Regions from separate parts of the Delftia sp. 11MD genome, predicted to be linked through region 1. Evidence: riboswitches for the same ligand, from Rfam matches in the RefSeq annotation. Region 1 holds a riboswitch; the other holds the start of a gene.
What was found. Region 1 has a riboswitch for fluoride ahead of crcB (fluoride efflux transporter CrcB). Riboswitches for the same ligand answer to the same signal wherever they lie in the genome.
Positions count from the first base shown of each region.

Region 1 (4,664 bases):
CAGTTGAGCACCCGTACACGCTATTGGGTGCAAGTGCAGGCACGGTCTGGCGGGGATTGAGTAGGCGATCGAGGAGGCGTTCCAGTGGGCGAGCCGGCGGCCGCACGGCCTTTGCGGTCAGGCCCGCACATACGGGTGATGCACAACGTCGAAGCCCTCCTGTGCGCAAGGCGCGACAAAGTAGCTGGTGATCAGGTCGAACTGCTCATCGCTGGCCTGAAAGGGATGATCCCCCGCCGCATTGCGCGCACGCAGGCGCTGCTTGCAGACCTCATCGGGCACATCCAGGAAATGCAGGCGGTGGGAGGCACCCACCCTCTCGAACACGCTGCGCGCCCAACCTCTGCCTTCCAGCGTGTTGGCAGGAAAGTCCAGCACCACTGAAACGCCGGCATCCAGCAGCGCCTGCACATGCGCCCCCATCAATCCCTTGAGTCGCGCGCTGCAGCGCACGTAGTCGGCCACCGACTGCATCTCGCCGGGATACAAACCGGCCAGCCAGGAATCCTCGCTGACCAGCACCGTGCCGGGCTGCGCCGCCAGTTGCCGTGCCAGCGTCGACTTGCCCGAGCCGATCTTGCCGCAGACCATGTGCAGCGTGGCCGGCCGCGCAGCGCGGGAATCGGCTTGGGCGTCGTCCGCATGGCGGGACGGTTCGAGAACCTGCATATCCATCTCCTGAAAGGCTTGTGAAAACCCTGGAGGCGGAATGAAAAAACCCGCCTCCTCTGGGCGGGTTGCATGGCGCCGAAGGCCGCTGGCTAACCCACCATCCAATGGATGGTGCGAATAATCTGCGTTGCGTTCAGGCGGGCCATGGCGCACAGCATAGCGCAATCAGGGTGCCTCAATGGGCCACCATCCGAACCAGCCCCAGCCCCGCAAACAGCGCGGCAACGCCCAGCACCAGCGAACCCAGCGCATACAGCACGGAAGCGAGCCAGTCGCCGCGCTCGTACAGCATGCCGATCTCCAGCGCGTAGGTCGAAAACGTGGTGAAGCCGCCCAGAATGCCCGTGGTGATGAACAGCCTCGCACTCTGCGGCAGCGAAGTCTTGAGCGCAAACCACTCCACCACCACCCCCATCACGAAAGCGCCCAGCACATTGATCGCCAAGGTGCCCAGCGGATAGGCACTGCCCACCAGCCGCAGTGCAAGCAGGTTCGAACCATGCCGTAGCGCGGAGCCGAGGCCGCCGCCCACGAACACCAAAATGAAACCGTAGATACCCATGACCGTCCTTTCATCAAACAACCGGGACGGGCGCGCCGGGCAGGATCAAGACACGGCCCTGCCACCGGCAGGACACGCCCCACCAAGGCAGGAGCCATCAGCCCCTTGCAGGGCGGTTTCGGGAAGCTCCATTCCCATCGTGCAGCCATTGCTGCGGTGGTCGAGTTTACTCCGGGCAAGCGAGCACAGGCAGCCATCCCGTGGCGGCAATACCGACCCTGCATCCCTTGCAGCGGCCTATTGGAATAACTTAATCTCAACCGATTCACCGCACAGGGATACCATCACTCCCATTCATTCAACGAGATGCATATGCGCCTATTGACTCTGACAATCGTTGCGACATTTCTGGCTTTACCTGCCGCCGCCCAGGTCTATCAATGCAAGGATGTTTCTGGAAAACTGATTTTTTCAGACAGCCCCTGCAGCAGCGACCAATCCGGCGCACTGATACAGCGCAAAAATCGGACGATGAAATCTACCGCGAACGGGCCGAGGCCGCGGAGGCCAATGAGCGAAAGCAGCAGCGCCAGATGAACGAAATGCAGCAGCGCCAGATCGAGAGCCAGCAGCGCGTCATCGAACAGCAGGCCCGCAAGGCGAATGCTCCTGCACCGGAGCAGCTCGGCGCATCCTCCCAGTGCAAGGAGGCGCGCAAGGAGCTGGAATTCGTATCCAGCATTCGCACCCTTTCCCTGGATGAAAAACGGATACGCACCAATGCAGCAATCACCAGCGTCAATGCTGCATGCGGCTCCAATACGCCGCTGATGCAGGAACCACCGAAGCCGGTTTTCACACCGCGGGCGGCCCAGCCTGTTCCTCTATCCAGTTGCAATGGTGCACTTTGCTACGACAGCAATGGCGGAATCTACAACCGCAACGGCCAATTCATCAGTGACAGTCAAGGGCGGAGCTGCCGAATACTGGGTGGAACCATGATTGAGTGCGACTGAGCGCGGTCCATCACACTCTCGGCCTTCACCGGCTTCGCCGGCAGGTGGCAACCCCCAAGTCCCGTCTGACCAGGGGTCCGCAAGGCGTTGCAGGGTGTAATTCGCTGATACAGCTGCGCGGGCGACAGAGCGTGCCAGTGACCGGTTTCACCTGCCAGGGCTTGCCGGCATCTGCGCGGCTTGTGTAACCACTGCTGCTCGATCTGGCGCGGGCCGAAGCCTTCAGCCTCAAGCCCGGGGCTGCTTGAACGACAATGTGACCGTCGGGCCTCGGGGCCCTGGCTGCGCAAGCGTCACACAATAGTCAGGCAGGCCGGTTCAGGTAGGCGTTGATGATGCCCAGGGCAAAGCACAAAAGCGGATCAGAACATTTGCCGACAACCTCTTGCGCGGCAACCCGGAGATAAATCAAAGGCTTATGAGAGATTCACAGGCAATGAACATCATCATTCTTGACGACTACCAGGACGCCGTACGCAAGCTGGACTGTGCGCGGCTGCTGGAGCCGTTCAACGCCAAGGTCTTCACCAATACCGTCAAGGGTGTGGGCCAGTTGTCGGTGCGGTTGCGCGATGCGGACATCATCGTGCTGATCCGCGAACGCACGCAGATCAGCCGGCAGTTGCTGGAAAAACTCCCGCGCCTGAAGCTGATCGCGCAGACCGGCAAGGCCGGCGCCCATATCGACGTGCAGGCCTGCACCGACCAGGGCGTTGCGATTGCCGAGGGCGTGGGCTCACCCATCGCACCGGCCGAGCTGACCTGGTCGCTGATCATGGCGGCCACGCGGCGGCTGCCGCAGTACATCGCCAACCTCAAGCACGGCGCATGGCAGCAATCGGGGTTCAAGGCGGCGTCCATGCCCGCCAATTTCGGGCTGGGCAGCGTGCTGCACGGGCGCACGCTGGGCATCTGGGGGTATGGCCGCATTGGCAGGCTGGTGGCCCACTATGGCCATGCCTTCGGCATGAAGGTTCTGGTCTGGGGCAGCGAGTCCTCGCGCCAGAAGGCCCAGGCCGACGGCTTTTCGGCCGCTGCTTCGCGCGAGGATTTCTTTGCCGAATCCGATGTGCTGTCCATGCATCTTCGCCTGCATGAGGCCACACGCGGCATCGTCACGGCGCAGGATCTGGCGCGCATGAGACCCACAGCCCTGTTCGTGAACACCTCGCGCGCCGAACTGGTGGAGGCCGATGCGCTGCTGGGCGCGCTCAACCGTGGCCGCCCCGGCCTGGCGGCCGTGGATGTCTTCGAGAGCGAGCCCATTCTCCAGGGCCACGCACTGCTGCGGCTGGAGAACTGCATCTGCACGCCGCACATCGGCTATGTGGAGCAAGACAGCTATGAGCTGTATTTCCGCGCCGCCTTCGACAATGTGGTGAACTTCGCTGCAGGCCAGCCCAGCAACATCCTCAATCCCGAGGTGTTCTCAGGCCCGGCACGCGCAGGCTGAAGGCCGGGTCAGGCGGGCACCTCGCCCTTCACCCGCCTACCCGATCACGGATCAACGCCCCCCGCCCTGTACAGCATCGCCGCGTGCGGCACTCGCCCGGTGGGCCAGTTCGTCGGCCACGGCCTCGTAGACGGCTTGGCGCACCACCGACTCCACCTCTTCGCGCAGGCGCACGACGATGGATCGCGTCTGCTGCTGCACCACCGTGGCGATGGCATCGCGCAGGCGCTGGTCCAGCACCAGGTCCACGCGCTGCATGAGGCGATGGACCAGATACTCCTCGGTGACCTGCTGCGCGTGGCTGTCCCAGATGGACTCCATGGTGGGCAATGCACAGGCGGGTGATGCCCCAGGTGCTCCAGGTGCCGCAGATGCCGGATCCGGCTCGACCCCTTGCGTGGCAGCGTCGGCCTGCACCACCGGCGCGGCAGGAATGGCATCCTCGATCGATGCGGCCGGGGCCACCTCTGGCACATCGGCCGGTTCGGCAACTTCGGCCACTTCGAGCAGACGGCTCTCCTGGGCCAGCTGCATTTCCACGGACGGCGCACTGGGCGGCAAATAGTCGGAATGCACGGGCTGCACTGCAGGCCGCGGGCCCTGTCCAGGCGGCGCAGGCTCGGCGACCATGGACCGCTGGGGTTGCAGATCCAGGGGCAGCGGCGGCAGGGACGCGGGCATGGAAACCAGGCCACGGCGTGGCGCAAGCATGCCTTCGCTCGCCCAGGAATCGGTCTCGCCGCTGTGCGGCAGTTCGGACGCAGCGACAGCGGGCGGTTCTGCCACCGGCGACTGCGCCGCATCGACCGGCACGACATCGGTGAGCGTGGGAACAAAGCGTGGCGGGGTTTTGGAGGGAGCGCTCATGGCTTACTCCTTGAGGACCAGGTCATGGCGCTTGATGGAAATCCCCTGCGCCACGTAATGCTTCCAGCGCTGCCGGGCCAGATGCCGGTCTTCCTCATCGGTGACAGACACCACTTCAACGACACGCGCAAAGCGCTCGAATCCTTCTGGCACA
Region 1 is NZ_CP194333.1:3,462,274-3,466,937, forward strand. Features, by position in the region: gene ACRSCF_RS15690 (FecR domain-containing protein) at 1-60, shown strand, start outside; gene ACRSCF_RS15695 (AAA family ATPase) at 118-669, opposite strand; gene crcB (fluoride efflux transporter CrcB) at 848-1,234, opposite strand; fluoride riboswitch at 1,316-1,379, opposite strand; gene ACRSCF_RS15705 (DUF4124 domain-containing protein) at 1,547-1,771, shown strand; gene ACRSCF_RS15710 (DUF4124 domain-containing protein) at 1,672-2,190, shown strand; gene ACRSCF_RS15715 (D-2-hydroxyacid dehydrogenase family protein) at 2,627-3,643, shown strand; gene ACRSCF_RS15720 (hypothetical protein) at 3,695-4,510, opposite strand; gene ACRSCF_RS15725 (DNA polymerase III subunit chi) at 4,514-4,664, opposite strand, start outside.

Region 2 (4,664 bases), 1.9 Mb from region 1:
CAGCGCCTGGAATCTTGCCCGAGTACATGAACCTATAGCCCTTCTCCAAGGGCCGCTCCTCAAGCGTTGCCAGTCCGTCGCGCAAAGCTAGCTTAGCATCATTGAATCGAATCAGCGAATTGCGGAAGCCACTCGACGTTTCGATTTCATCGAGCAACTGCGGCTTCACGACGACGTCGTTCAAAGCATCCAATACCTTGCGATGGGTTTTCGGGAGATGCTTGCGCATGTTCTCGTAGTACTCCAAGTCCTGACCAAGGCTAAAGAACTCAGGACCAAGAGAAGGGAACGAATCGGGGATCTTGGTGTTCCGACTGTTGGTCTGGAGAATCTTCACATCCCCAAGAACTTCTTTGCCCCCGCTCTTTTTGAACAGACAGAGGTGGTACAACGTCTCGAAGTTGTAGTCGTCCCAGTTGTCTACGATGTAAACGACACACGGGAGTTCTGCTCCCTGCGGCAGGACGTAGTCGCGGTTTTTAGTACTCTTGTAGAAATTCATCTCTCCTCCCTAAATTTTATTATATCTGGGCTTAAGACTGGCGAACACCACCGATCCACGAAGCGCGCGCAGATGACCGCTGCCGCCAATTTCAGCAGCGCTTCGTGGATATCCAGCCGTCGTTCAAAGCGGATTCGCAGCTTGCCAAAGCCTGCAAACCAGCTGTGCATCCACTCCACCACCCACTGGTGTTTGCCCAGGCGCTCGCTGCTCTCAATGCCTCGTCTGGCAATGCGGCCAATGATGCCCCGCTGCCTCAGGTGGGCTCGGCATCGCTTGAAGTCGTAGCCTTTGTCGGCGTGCAGCTTTGCCGGTCTTCTACGGGGACGTCCTGGCAGGCCAGCAATCGCAGGAGTCGCGTCCACGCACTTCTCGAATATCGTGGAGTCGTGCCGGTTCGCGCCGCTGACCAAGATCACCAGCGGGATGCCTCTGGCATCTACGACGATATGCCGCTTGGAGCCGAGCTTGCCTCTGTCAGTGGGGTTTGGGCCCGTTTCCTGCCCCTGGGGCTTGGTACCGAGGAGTCATCAATGCTGGCCCGGCTCCAATCGATTTGGTCATGTTCACGCAAGCAAGTCTGCATGGCTTAGTGCAGCGGCTCCCAGACACCAGCGGCGTTCCAGTCGCGCAAGCGCCCCCAGCAAGTCATGCCGCTGCCGTAGCCCAGCGATTGGGGAAGGTCTTCCCATGGAATGCCTGTTTGCGGCACGAACAAGATGCCGTTGAGGACGGCTTCATCGCTGACTGCGAGTTTGCGCGCATCGCCTTTGGCAGAAGGCACGAAGGCTGGGATCAGGGGTTGTAGCTGTAGCCACAGTTCTTTGCTTACGGGTCGTCATGCCATGAGGGCAGCGAGCGTAACTGCTCTGCGGGGGCCTGTGACGAAGTGGTGTTAGCCACTCTTTAGCATGTTTACGACTTTAATAAATCAAAACACCGGCCATCTCGCGGCGCGTACTGCACAGCATCCATGCTTTTTCCTATAATGCAGCGCAAAGAGATGGCGTGCCTCTAAAACCGCCGCACTAGTGCGGCTGATGACGCCTACAGAACCTGGCTTGTTCAGGGCTGTAGGCGCTCGCGCATGCAACTCGTCGTTGGTCAGGCCGATTAATTCGAGCTACCTGACCAATGCGCAAATTCCCCCATTTCGAACAGCTTGAACTGCTTCCCTATCTGGGCAAGTGGTTCATCTTCGCCACCCTCGTGGCGGCCCTGGCCGGCACCGCTTCCGCGTTCTTCTTGCTGTCCCTGGACCTGGCGACGGCCTGGCGTGAGGCCCATCCCTGGATCATCTGGCTGCTGCCCTTCGCAGGCATGGCAGTGGGCCTCGTTTACTTCCTGTTGGGCAAGCGGGTGGACGGCGGCAACAACCTGTTGATCGAAGAGATTCACGACCCCAAGCAGGTGGTGCCGTTACGCATGGTGCCGCTGGTACTGGGCGGCACCGTCATATCCCATCTGTTCGGCGCATCAGTCGGGCGCGAGGGCACCGCCGTGCAGATGGGGGGCGCTCTGGCCGACCAGCTGACGCATGTTTTCCGACTCCACCAAGACGATCGCCGCGTGCTGCTGATGAGCGGAATCAGCGCCGGCTTCGCTTCGGTCTTCGGCACGCCGCTGGCCGGGGCAGTCTTCGGTCTGGAGGTGCTGGCCATCGGCCGTATGCGCTACGACGCGCTGTTTCCCTGCATCGTGGCAGCCTTCGTAGCCGATCAGGTCTGCACCGCCTGGGGAGTCCACCACACCCACTACGCCATGAGCGCCGTGAACAATATCGATGCTTGGAGTGTGGTCGCCGTCATCATCGCCGGCATTCTCTTTGGCCTGGTCGGAATGCTCTTTGCCACCGCCGTGCACAAGATCGGCGCGCTGGTCAAACACCTGATCGCATACCCGCCACTGCGGCCTTTCTTCGGCGGCCTCGTCATCGCCACGGCGGTTTGGGCGCTCGACGCCTACCGCTACATCGGCCTGGGTATTCCGGACATCGCTCGCTCCTTCCAAGAGCCCATGCTGCCATGGGACTTCTTGGGCAAGCTGGTGTTCACGGTCGCCTCGCTGGGGACGGGCTTCAAGGGCGGCGAGGTGACACCGCTGTTTTACATCGGTGCGACCATGGGCAACGTCCTGGCGCCTTTGCTGCATATGCCGTTCGCGCTCATGGCCGCCATCGGCTTTGTTGCAGTATTCGCGGGGGCGGCGAACACGCCCATTGCTACTACCTTGATGGCGATGGAGCTGTTCGGCGCTGGCATCGGACCACTGGCGGCTATCGGCTGCGTCACCGCCTACCTGTTCTCCGGGCATGCAGGCATCTACCACGCCCAGCGCATTGGCCACAGCAAGCACCACAGGCGCAGCCTGACCGGGGCCGAAGTTCCACGCCGCGATGTGGAGGCAACCAAGACCAAGGATCCAGCATGATGAGCACCAAACCGGCCACGCTGGCAGCTCTGCGTCTGTACTTCCCGGGCGCTAGCACGGCCAAGGCCACGCGCTTCTGGCACCGCCTGAGCGCGCCTGCGCTGGCTCATCACCTGCTGGTTGCAGCAAAGAACGCGCACATCCGCCAGGCCATGCTGCATCGGGTCAGCTCGGGCTACCTGCCGGGCGAACGTCTCTCGCACAGCCATGCCGAAGTGCTCGACATGCGACATCCTCAATGCCTGGAACTGCTGGACTCTGAGCAGCGCTTGCGCGCCTTTATGCATGAGCACGCAGGCGAGCTGAACAAGGTGCACGCGGTCTTGCTTCTGGCCGAGCTTCCGCTTGGGCCGTTCCGGTTTCCGGGGGAGGCGCGCCGGGGTACCAAGCCGCCGCCGGATGAACAATGACGGCGAGGTGAGCGGCAATTGTTCGTTGTGAACCTGTTGTTGGTGCACAGATTCTGAGCGGCTGCAGCGGCTCGCATGCAGACCTTCACGAGCCCTTGACGGCCGCGGCGCATCAGCCCAGAGCCCCGTGCTTTCGCCGATCGCTCACTCCTCCCCCGTTCGGGAGGGGGCACAAACTAAAGTGCAGTGGCGCACCGAGTGCTCAGAGCCATTACGCACGTGCGCTTTCGGGTGAAGATTGGCTTCATCAGCGTTGGAGGTCCTGCTGGCCAGATTTCCACATGCAGGAGGAACTGGTGGGCTGCCGCCGCTGGATTTCCAAGAAGCGGTTCCTGCATGCGCTGAACTACAGCATGTTGCTGACCGGTCCGGACGCGCACCAGCTGGAGATCTACATCGGTTGGCTGTTGCACCGCACCTGGGGCGTAATCTTGGCGGGCGCGCATTGGAAACATCGAGTCTCTACAGTTGCGAAATAAGAGCTGGGCTAGTTCTGTTGGCGAGGTTTGATTTAAGCGAGTGTGTGGGATCTGCGTCGATTTAATTGACTCAACTCTCTGCGAGGCAGCACAGTTACACCCAATATACGAAACGGCGCACCACTTTTTCGTTCAAGGCGCTTGTGTCTCTGAATCTCGAGTGGATGATTCCGGCTCCAATTCTTTGGCTGCGGGGACTTCTAAAATATATCCCACACCCCTTCGAGTATGGAGTAGCTTCAACTCATGATTGTCGTCTAGCTTCTTTCGTAGTCTGCGTACTGCAACATCAACCATATTTTTCGTAAATTCGCCTTCTTTCTTCCAAACATGTACCGCCAGATACTCTCGGGATAAAACCCGTCCTGATCGACGCATGAATTCCAATAGCAACGAAAACTCACCTTTGGTTAGGTCAAGTCTCTTACCACCACGTTCTGCTCTTTGTTTCGACAAATCAAGCACGAGATCTTCTAAATTATAAAACTCTCTGTTTCTCAAGTCACGCAGCAAGCCGGCTTTGATTTTTTCAACAATTTTTATGATCTCTTCGTTGTTTTTGATACGCGACATTGATAATGTCTTTTTATCTCTTAAAAATAGCTGGTGGCCAGTGTTATGTGTGATTTTTGTGATGGCCGAAACTGGGAGATATTTATCAGGGCCTTGCCTGCAGAATAACTCTACCTTCTCCAAATATGACTGTTTCTCATAAACCAGTATGATGGCAATATTATTGCTTATGGCGAACTTCATACCTGAGTCATAGTCGATAAATTCTTCTATTGTGAGCTCGAAATTATGCAAAGTCTCTCTGAGATATTGTGGAAAATCTTCATAAGA
Region 2 is NZ_CP194333.1:5,346,238-5,350,901, forward strand. Features, by position in the region: gene ACRSCF_RS24465 (ATP-dependent nuclease) at 1-502, opposite strand, end outside; partial or broken gene ACRSCF_RS24470 (IS5 family transposase) at 499-1,322, opposite strand; fluoride riboswitch at 1,493-1,559, shown strand; gene ACRSCF_RS24475 (voltage-gated chloride channel family protein) at 1,637-2,932, shown strand; gene ACRSCF_RS24480 (DUF190 domain-containing protein) at 2,932-3,342, shown strand; partial or broken gene ACRSCF_RS24485 (chromate transporter) at 3,529-3,782, shown strand; gene ACRSCF_RS24490 (winged helix-turn-helix domain-containing protein) at 3,954-4,577, opposite strand.
Region 2: linked by a shared signal. The riboswitch ahead of ACRSCF_RS24475 (voltage-gated chloride channel family protein) and the one ahead of crcB (fluoride efflux transporter CrcB) in region 1 are both predicted to bind fluoride.